Regions from separate parts of the Paenibacillus hexagrammi genome, predicted to be linked through region 1. Evidence: riboswitches for the same ligand, from Rfam matches in the RefSeq annotation. Region 1 holds a riboswitch; each other region holds the start of a gene.
What was found. A riboswitch is a leader RNA that binds a small molecule or an ion and turns the genes downstream of it on or off. The one in region 1 is predicted to bind cyclic di-GMP.

Region 1 (3,276 bases):
ATAAGCCGAGCAGTTTATAAGCTGCTTTAATCAATCTATTCAAACCGGACTCCTGAAGTCCCAGCTCTTCAAGGAACATCGCTTTTTCCTCGTCTTCCAGTTCAGCGATTTCGGATTCCACCTTCGCACTGATTGGAACGACCTCGGCATTCTCTTGCGCTGCGAATTCCTTAACGATTTTCACATACTGGTTATCATCAGCCGTTGCTACCTCGTCTTCGCTTACATTCGCTGCATACAGCACGGGCTTCATTGTGAGCAGATGGAGATCACGGACAATGAGTTTATCGTCATCGCTCAGATCCATGCTGCGCGCCGGTTTGTCTTCATACAGCGTTTCTTTAATACGCTCAAGCACTTCTACTTCAGCCGCAACTTTCTTGTCGCCGCCCTTCAAATTCTTACGGGAACGCTCCAGCTTTTTCTCAACGGAATCGATATCCGCCAGAATCAGCTCCAGATTAATCGTTTCGATATCGCCGATCGGATCTACTTTCCCGGATACATGCGTAATATTCTCATCCACAAAGCAGCGAACGACATGCACGATCGCATCAACTTCACGAATATGCGCCAAAAACTTATTTCCAAGCCCTTCGCCCTTGCTCGCGCCCTTCACTAAACCCGCAATATCGACGAATTCGAAAGCGGTCGGAACAATGCTCTTGGGCACTACAAGTTCCACCAGCTTCCGCAGTCTTTCGTCCGGCACTTCCACTACACCGACATTCGGATCAATCGTACAGAACGGATAATTCGCAGATTCTGCTCCCGCCTGTGTTATTGCATTAAACAAAGTCGATTTGCCGACGTTCGGTAGACCGACGATTCCTGCTTTCAACGCCATTGCCGTTCACAACTCCTTAATGTTTGAAAATATCCTCATTTATTATATAGCACTTGTCAATCAAAAAAAAGCCCGCTATCTTAGCGGACCCCGGATCCCATATCCGTGACTTTTTTCATTTTAACATCTTTTTTCTGAACAAAATAGGCCTCGACTTGATTCTTTAAGATGAACGCTCGAAGTGCGTTTGTTTTAGCATCAGGTACATTGATATATCTGGCGCCGTAGTAAATTCCGGTATCTTGCGTTTCTCGTCTAACTACTTCTGTTAGGCAGGAAATGGAGAATCCGAGCAAGAGCTCTAATTCAAGGTGTGCGGTTGTGTCCAGATGAATATTATCATCCACTGTAAATCCAACACCGCTCAAGCTAATATTTTTGATGTTGATACTTACCGGGCGTTCAAACTGATGCTTCCTTCTTTGTATATCATGCAAGCCGTGCAGCAAGCCGCCTTTTACAATCTCAATTCGTGGGAATTCCCGCTTCTCGGTAAATTTCTTTCGATTATCTGGAGGATTTATAACAATAATGGAACCATGGTCCTTGGCTACAACAGAGGTGTCGAACACAAAGAGTCCTGATTTAGTGTAGATGGTGACTTTAATCTTGTCCCCGAGCTGGAAGATATTATATTGTGGGAGCTCAATCTCGATGATATCTCCCAATACGTAGGTGATCACTCCTGTGGCTACAAAATCCCTTTTGTCCAAAACCGCCTTACTATCTATTAAAATCTCTGCGTCATTGCCTTCTTTACTACCATAATACTTCATTGGTTCAAATCTAGACTCCCTGTTCGATAACATCATGCCACATCCTTTCAGCATTGTTATTGGATATAAAAATAGACTCCCCCTGATAACTATCCCAGGAGCAGCCTATTACCAAAATCGATACCTCCAGATTTTCGGTAACCAGGCTGTCATAGCTCCTTGATGGAACGTTAGACCCTCAGCTTTGCGTCCTTGTCTTTCGACAAGTTTGCCATTATCGAATCTATTTATTGATGTATATAAAGACCTATTCTTAGACCTAACAATACTCTTATACCCTGTAGGCGAAAAGACCTACTATATGTAATTATTAGTATATTCACTTTGTCTCTCATTATCAACTAGGTTTCACCATGTTTTGCTAAAAAATTTCATTTTTTTAAGCTTAATTTACGGAATGCTATGTTGATAACTTGATTCCATGACAAGATGCCCCTACAATAAGAGCAACTATCCACAAAATAGTACGTTATCCACAAAGTTGTCCACAGATTGTTAACAACGAATGCCTGTTCGACTTTTTATGCACATGTGGACAATGAGTCTGAAAGAGAGGTGCCCCCTGTGGATGAACTACTTGAACATACCTACTGGATGAATGAAGCCATACAAGAGGCTTTTAAAGCAGAGGCCCTTGGCGAGGTGCCTATTGGGGCTATTGTCGTACATCAAGGAGAGATTATAGGGCGGGGCTATAACCTCCGAGAAACTTCTCTGGATCCCACTGCCCATGCAGAAATGATCGCTATTCGCCAAGCAAGTGAGCATCTGCAAGCATGGAGGCTGTTGGATTGCAAGCTGTATGTGACCTTGGAGCCTTGCCCCATGTGTGCGGGAGCGATCGTACAGTCCCGGGTGCCGCAAGTGATTTATGGAACTACCGATCCCAAGGCCGGCTGTGCAGGAACGCTTATGAATTTACTTCAAGAGGAGCGGTTCAATCATCGTGTAGATGTCATTAGCGGTATATTGCAGGAGGAATGCTCATCCATGCTCACGCAATTTTTCCGGAAGCTGCGCAGCAGTAAAAAGCAGCCGCCTGTATGAGGTTGCATCACGGCTTGCCTTCGTGCTATCATAATCCTTGCTTATGCGCCCGTAGCTCAGCAGGATAGAGCGACAGTTTCCTAAACTGTGCGTCGCGGGTTCGAATCCCGCCGTGGCGCGTCTTGTGGTTTTGTATCCTCTTACGTTATTACGTAGGAGGTTTTTTGTTATATCTAAAGACCTAATTTGGAGAAAAATTGTCGTATAGCGCTTCCAAAATACTTGTGTTATTATATGTAAATGTAACACTACAGGAAATTTTTTGAACAATAGGAGACTACTGTGTCTATTTTATTCATTATTGCGATCTGTCTAGGGATTCATCTCTTTCTTCAAGATGAATCGAATTGCAAAGAAGAGTACTGGACAGAAGAACTCGTTGACTTTCGATATCCTGATACTAAGTAAATCAAGAGATACACAAAACAGCGCCAAGAGCAGCTTTATAGCCGACCTTGGCGCTGTATGTTCTTGGCATAATCTATTACTTTTTTTCACTTCCGAAACATATACCTCATAGGCTTCTCGCGCATTACCAGCTGCAATTTCCACGATTTCATATTTTTTTTCGCCGATCATAATCGCATCTTCCACAGCAGGAATCGG
Region 2 (3,276 bases), 540 kb from region 1:
GACTGCCCTTTCTCGTTTTTCAGCAAATTCCGGCAGGCGAATGCTGCATCCGCTTTTCGCATGGTCCTCACCATCCCTTAAACCACAGGCAGACCAAGGCGCCGCCTGCTATGGCTACTCCGTATGGATACGTTGCGGTTAGGACTGTTTTGTCAGCGTTTACGGGTAACAGGACGCCATAGCGGAAGCTGTACATGCAGATACCGATCCACTTCATTCTGATCATCGCTCCATTCCGAAAAACAATGACCAATACGGCCAATATCGCTCCGATTAGAGCCATATATACGGAAGTCATCAATACGAAAGAAGTCCCTTTCATTGCGCCCACTAATGCCAGGAGCTTGACATCGCCAGCACCTATGCCCCCAAGAAGATACGGGATCAACAGCACGCCTAACCCTGCGAGGAAGCCTGCAAGAGAGGCCCCTAATCCGGTCCATCCGGCCATTGCTGTATGTGCGCCTAATGCAGCTGCTATTCCGGGAAATATCACCTTATTATGTATTTTTCTGCTCCTCACATCGGTCACAACCGAGATCAACAGCACGGTCAATAGCATGATAGTAAAAAGCATCTCCCTACCTCCGTTGCCTAGTAAAGCTCAAATTTGTGAAAAAAGGCCCTACGCGGTAGAACACGTAAGACCTTTTGGTACGTATCGGCAATCTTGGTCTTGTTATTGCTTGCTTTACGTTTACGGAGTCGTATTACGGCTTTGCACGGTTGATAATGCATCTTGGAAGATATTCACGATTTCTGTACGAAGGGTTACCAGAGTAGCTACTACAGCCACCGCGATTAGCCCCAGCACGAGACCGTATTCTGTCATACCTTGACCTTGTTCTTGTGTAACCAGCGCTTTGAATTTGTTCATCATGAGTAATCGCTCCCTTGTATTGGTTAGTTTAGTTGTTTAAGTTTAGGTTCCAAGTTTAGCTTTCAAATTGAACCATGCTGCCCACTTGCAGAGCATTTCGTTCGATGCTTCCTGCGGGAAACTCAATTACGGATTCGGAATTCGGAAATGATGTTCCTATCTTCCCCGGCGCCAAAGCCTGTTCCAATCCTACGACCCGGTGTTTTGCATCGAGATGAACGACGTCGATACTGTAGTTCATAAAGAAGGTGTGCACGGACCTGCACGGCCTTATGTACATACAGCAGCCCTCAGGCAATTCGGATGAAAACATCAGCCCTTTCAATCTCCGATAAAACGTTGCCGCCACCCAAACCTCTTCAGCAACGACGTGTCCGCTCTCAGGCAGGACTAACTTCATGCGGACTATCCCCTCCATTCTTGTCTGAAATAACCCACCTTCTCCGAAAGGAAGGGAATATTGGCATATAAAAAACAAGCCCCCTTCAAATCTTTCGGCAGCTGGCTGGCATGGCGCTTGTTTCATGCGCGTTAGCCCCTGTAGCTTTGCGTCACTGATTTTCATCAGTTTTGCCTTTATCGAGATTCGTCGAAGCTTGTCGCTTTAGGTCGAATCCGATGTGTTGATATCATCATAAGACATGTAAGCGTTTTCTTGTATCGGTCTAAGTTCACAATTTTCAGACTATTATTCATGGTACTGCTTTCCTATCATCTTCTGCATTCGCATCCCTTTAATCCCTATATGACTATAAAAGGAATCCTGTTTATCCCGAATTTACAGACATTCGATGTTAATCCATTTTCATCCAATGGGATTTATGACCCTTTCAGTTGAAGTAAATTATGGGCTAATCCCCTAAAGCTAAAAAAATTCAACCAGAGCATAGTCAGGTCTAAGATGGTTCTTCAGAATGAATTTGGCATCACCTACAACCTAAAGAGAATCCGTCGGCTTATGAAACAACTAAATCTTGTGTGCCCGCACAGAAAAGCAAATCCTTACAAGTGCATGGCTAAAGCTAAGATGAGATAGACCGCTAAATCAAATATTACAACCATCACAGATATCAATGTGGATTAAAAAAGATGACCCCTGTTCAGTACTCAGTACAGGAATCATCTATTGTGTCCAAGCATTTCACAAGATGTGCTTTTTCATAGAAAGGGTATCGCAGTTATTAGGCTGCGCTATCCACCTATGCCAAAGTAAATTTTCTCAACTCGTCCTGCAGGTCTTGAGCGCAGCTGCCCAGAGCATCCGAGGAAGCCTGCACTTCTTCCATAGATGCGAGCTGCTCCTGAGCAGCCGCCGCCATTTCCGTGGTACGGTCGGAGGCGCTTCGTGCAAAGCCTACCATATCCATGGTAGATGCCGTAACCTGCTGGGCACTGGCAGACATTTGCTCGGATGCTGCGGAAACCTCTTGGATTTGGTGGGCTACCTTGCGGATGGAGTCCAGGATGGAGCTAATCGCACTATCCGTCTGCTGGATCGCCGATAATCCGAGCTCCGCCTCGGCAGCCGTTTCCTTCATGGAAACTACCGCCCCCTCGACGAGGTCGAGAATCAAACTCACAATTGACGTGATAGATTCAACCGATTCCTGCGTCTGTCCGGCCAGTTTGCCGATCTCCGAAGCGACCACTTTAAAGCCACGGCCGTATTCCCCTGCCCGAGCCGCCTCGATATTGGCATTGAGCGCCAGCAAGTTCGTCTGCGAAGATAAGTGCTTGATCGTGGAGACGAACGCCCCGATGTCCTTCGAATGTTCGCCAAGCCGCGTTACGACATCCGCAGATTCATGAACCGCATGACGAATCGTTTGCATTTGACCGACCGCAACCTTCAGCTTCTCCTCACTGGTTCGTGCTCCATCCGATACATCAACCGCCAGCTCAGAAACCTCCGAAGCGCTGTCAGCAATTCTCGAAATACCAATTGCCATCTCATTCATGGCGAGAGCATTTTCTTCAGAGGCTTTCTTCTGCTGCTCGGCTCCTTCTGCTACGACTTGAACCGCCATCGCGATTTGCTGCATGGCCGACGTCGATTCCGTAGACACGGCTGACAGCTCCTCCGATGAAGCGGCAACCTGCTCGGATATATCCTGATTAATGCGCAGAATCCCTCTTAACGAGTCTGTCATTTGATTAAAAGCAACACCAACTTCACCGAGCTCGTCTCTCGTTTGCAGCTCTACCTGCTTGGACAGGTCTCCTCCCGCGAGCCTCTCGGCCCCATGCTGCAAGGATCTAATAGTCATTCTTACACTTCGGTAGAAGGCCAGAAAGAAGAGCGCCGCAAGAAGAATCGTAATACCTACCAGAGACATCATCTTCGCACGATCGCTGCTCAACCGGTCAACCCGATGCTGCAGAAGCTGATCCAACTG
Region 3 (3,276 bases), 2.2 Mb from region 1:
CGGGATTTTTTTGATTTGGCGATAAGCCACCAGATAAGCGGGATCCAAACGATTAGCGAAAGCAGCACGCTCCATAAGCAGCCTTTGGCGAAGCTAAGCTTAGAACGGTGCTCCAGCTGTTTATCCTCACGATTCAACATGCTCTACCAACTCCAAGGGGAGCCCATCCGGATCGGTAAAGAACGTATAGCGTGCTCCTGTAACAGGATCGATTCGCACCGGCTCTACGCTTACCCCCCCTTACTTTCAAGCTCTCTCACGCTAGCATCCATATCCGCTACAGCGAACGCCAAATGCCGCAGACCCCGGGCCTCGGGCTGGTCCACCCGCTCCGGCGGGTTCGGGAAGGAGAACAGCTCAATTTGCTCCTTCTCTCCAATAAGCAGATCCAGCTTATACGATTGACGCTCCTCCCGGAATGTTTCATGAAGTACCGTCAGACCAAGTACATCCACATAAAAATGCTTCGACCTCGCGTAGTCTGAACAAATGATCGCAGCATGGTGAATACGTTCTAATTTCACACCTGATCCCTCCCGTACTTTGTTGTTCCATCATACATGCACTTGATTCCAGCATGCAACATGATCTTAAACTAACTATACATAGCATGATGCGACTAAAATGCGGAATGGAGCTACCGCCTATCAATAACCTACAGCTAGGCTTTCGAAGAAAAAGCCGCAGCAGGCGGCTTCATCCTGGTGCGGCTCACATCACGTATTATCCGTCTTTTCTCATTGTTGCAATTAGCTGCTCAAGAACGACATTAGCCTGCTCATAAGGCACCTGGCAAGTACCGGCTGCATGATGACCGCCTCCGCCATTGCTCAGCATTAGCTTACCCACGTTGGTCTGTGACGTGCGATTCACAATGCTGTGGCCGCACGCGAATACACAGTTTTGCTTATTGCGTCCATCCACAATCCAAATGGATATATTTTGTTCAGGGTATAGCGCGTATACCATAAATCGATTCCCCGGGTAGATCGTCTCTACGTCCCGAAGATCCGTAATGATAACGTTCCCTTCCGTACGCGTATACTTGCCCAGCATTTCCCGATATAAAGCATCCAATTCAAAATAACGGTCAACCCGTTCCTTCACATCCGGAAGCTCCATAATTTCTTCTACCGTTTTGGTTGCGCAGTGCTCGACCAGATCTTCCATCAATTGATAGTTGCTGATCCGATAATCTCGGTATCGACCCAATCCCGTTCTGGCATCCATGATGAACGAAAGAAGATCCCATCCTTTGGGATTCAGGATATCTTCTTTACTGAACTGGGCTGAATCCGCCTTATCTACGCCTTCCATAATATTATCGATATCACCGAATGTGTCTTTGCCGCCGTAATAATCGTATACTACTCTGGCTGCGCTTGGAGCGATCCGAGTCTCGCCTTTAAACTCGACCTTCTCCCCCATTCTTTCCAGCTCACTGGAATGATGGTCAAACCATAGACCGCATCCTGCTACATAAGGAACATTGGCTAGAATATCATTCTCCGTCACTTCAATCAAACCGTCCTGCATATCCTTGGGGTGAACAAACTTCATCTCATCCACCATATTTAATTTCTTGAAGAGCATCGCACAAACAAGGCCATCAAAATCGGAACGTGTAATTAATCGCATGCTAATGTATTCCTCCCAATAGTCCTAAAGCACTACTAACTGTCCTCCTCATAATTATACCGTTCTTGTCGATCAGTGACAACGCTTTTGTCGAACTTGATCGACAAAAAAAGAACGATTCAACCCTAATTAGGCTGAATCGTTCTCATCTTAAACGTCAAGCATTGATACAATCTGGATAAAAATGCTTCTACCTGAGACAAAGGCGGAAGCTTGACGGAAAGCTTAACCTCGCCTTTCCAATAAAAAATAAGAATGCTATTATTTCGTCCATGAAACATTTCAATATCCCAACAAGCTTCATTAAGCAGGTACTCTTCGCGGTTTATGACCAGCTTCGTTCCATCTGTGGACGGCACAAGTCTGGCAACATGGTTACCGCACAGTGACGTGACCGCCTCTTCTTCATTTAGCATCCATTCAGGCTGCATGCTGCCAAATCCTCCCTTTAACCCATTCTTTTTCTCTCTAAAATAAGAAAAGCCCACCTGTTATGCCGACTAGAGAGGGCTCATGCTGTCATCATCCTGAACCTCGGCGGCTGGCTGGCAGCTTGTCCATTTACGGTCAAGCAAGCCCCTCTAGCTTTGCGTCGCTGGCTTTCGCCAGGTTTGCCTTTATCGAGCAGTATCGAAAGCTGTCAAACATTGCTTTTACTACTATCAAGGATAAGGTAAGTTTTAGCGAAATCGAATACTCTATTATGCCTATTTTACAACAATAAGATAGGTAAAAGGAACTAATTTTCGAAAATTTCTTGTTTTAACCTATTTTGTGTTGCTTGTAATCGTCGTATTCCTGTCATATAGAATAAGGTACCGCTTAAAGTAAGAATAGACATCGTGAGAAAAAGGACATTCCCACCGAAGGAGGAAAGCAGCAAGCCTCCAATCCATGGACCCGCAAAATGCCCGATATTCGTAAAGGTTTGCGCCCCAAAATACGTGCCCCTCATATTCTCGGGAGCAAGCTTATCTATGAGCACATTCGCAGCGGGATAATTTAAGATTTCACCCATCGTAAAAACAACCATAGAAATGACTAGCGCGGCGGCGGAATGAGAGAAAGCAAATCCGACGTCGCCCAGTGCAAACATCAAGTTTCCTGCAGCAATGGCAACGAATGGTCTGAATCTTTCTGCCCATTTCGTTAATGGAATTTGCATAGAAATCACCGCGATCGCATTCACACTCATCAGCAGTGCAAATATTTTCACTCCGTCGCTAAAGCTCTGTTCCATATATTGGGATAAGGTGACCATAACCTGCGAATAGCCGATCGCGCCGACAATCCCGCCAGTGATGTAGTATCGGAAGGTTATGTCACTTCGAATGATGGACCAGGCTGCGCGAAGGGTAACCGGCGCTTTTTTCTCCCCTTCGATACTCTTTATCCCGAAATAGGACAGCAGCAGCCATAGTGCTATCGCGTATATCAAATAAACGACTCCCGTGAGAAGAAAAGGAAGAGCACCGTCCAGCGTTGCAAAATAAGCGCCCAAGAGGGGACCGACAGCAACGCCCACATTGATAGCCATATATCTCATAGAGAAAACTTTGAATCGCTTAGCCGGTTCGGTGAGATCAGCCATTAATGCTTGCGATACCGGTTCATAGAACGATCGGCATAAGCCGTTTA

Region 2: it holds a riboswitch for cyclic di-GMP, as region 1 does, so the genes downstream of both, L0M14_RS25220 (DUF192 domain-containing protein) here and L0M14_RS27840 (PilZ domain-containing protein) in region 1, are expected to answer to the same signal.
Region 3: it holds a riboswitch for cyclic di-GMP, as region 1 does, so the genes downstream of both, L0M14_RS17790 (hypothetical protein) here and L0M14_RS27840 (PilZ domain-containing protein) in region 1, are expected to answer to the same signal.

The regions. Positions count from the first base shown of each region.
Region 1 covers NZ_CP090978.1:6,078,428-6,081,703, forward strand. Annotated here, with positions in the region: gene ychF (redox-regulated ATPase YchF) at 1-847, opposite strand, end outside; gene L0M14_RS27840 (PilZ domain-containing protein) at 928-1,623, opposite strand; cyclic di-GMP riboswitch class I at 1,757-1,846, opposite strand; gene tadA (tRNA adenosine(34) deaminase TadA) at 2,218-2,670, shown strand; tRNA gene L0M14_RS27850 (tRNA-Arg) at 2,716-2,790, shown strand; gene L0M14_RS27855 (hypothetical protein) at 2,983-3,276, opposite strand, start outside.
Region 2 covers NZ_CP090978.1:5,536,798-5,540,073, forward strand. Annotated here, with positions in the region: gene L0M14_RS25205 (TadE/TadG family type IV pilus assembly protein) at 1-62, opposite strand, end outside; gene L0M14_RS25210 (A24 family peptidase) at 68-577, opposite strand; gene L0M14_RS25215 (Flp family type IVb pilin) at 698-880, opposite strand; gene L0M14_RS25220 (DUF192 domain-containing protein) at 936-1,280, opposite strand; cyclic di-GMP riboswitch class I at 1,374-1,465, opposite strand; partial or broken gene L0M14_RS25225 (transposase) at 1,779-1,904, shown strand; gene L0M14_RS32085 (IS3 family transposase) at 1,925-2,044, shown strand; gene L0M14_RS25230 (methyl-accepting chemotaxis protein) at 2,080-3,276, opposite strand, start outside.
Region 3 covers NZ_CP090978.1:3,892,782-3,896,057, forward strand. Annotated here, with positions in the region: gene L0M14_RS17775 (hypothetical protein) at 1-140, opposite strand, end outside; partial or broken gene gloA2 (SMU1112c/YaeR family gloxylase I-like metalloprotein) at 127-524, opposite strand; gene L0M14_RS17785 (exopolyphosphatase) at 724-1,638, opposite strand; gene L0M14_RS17790 (hypothetical protein) at 1,764-2,069, opposite strand; cyclic di-GMP riboswitch class I at 2,172-2,264, opposite strand; gene L0M14_RS17795 (MDR family MFS transporter) at 2,378-3,276, opposite strand, start outside.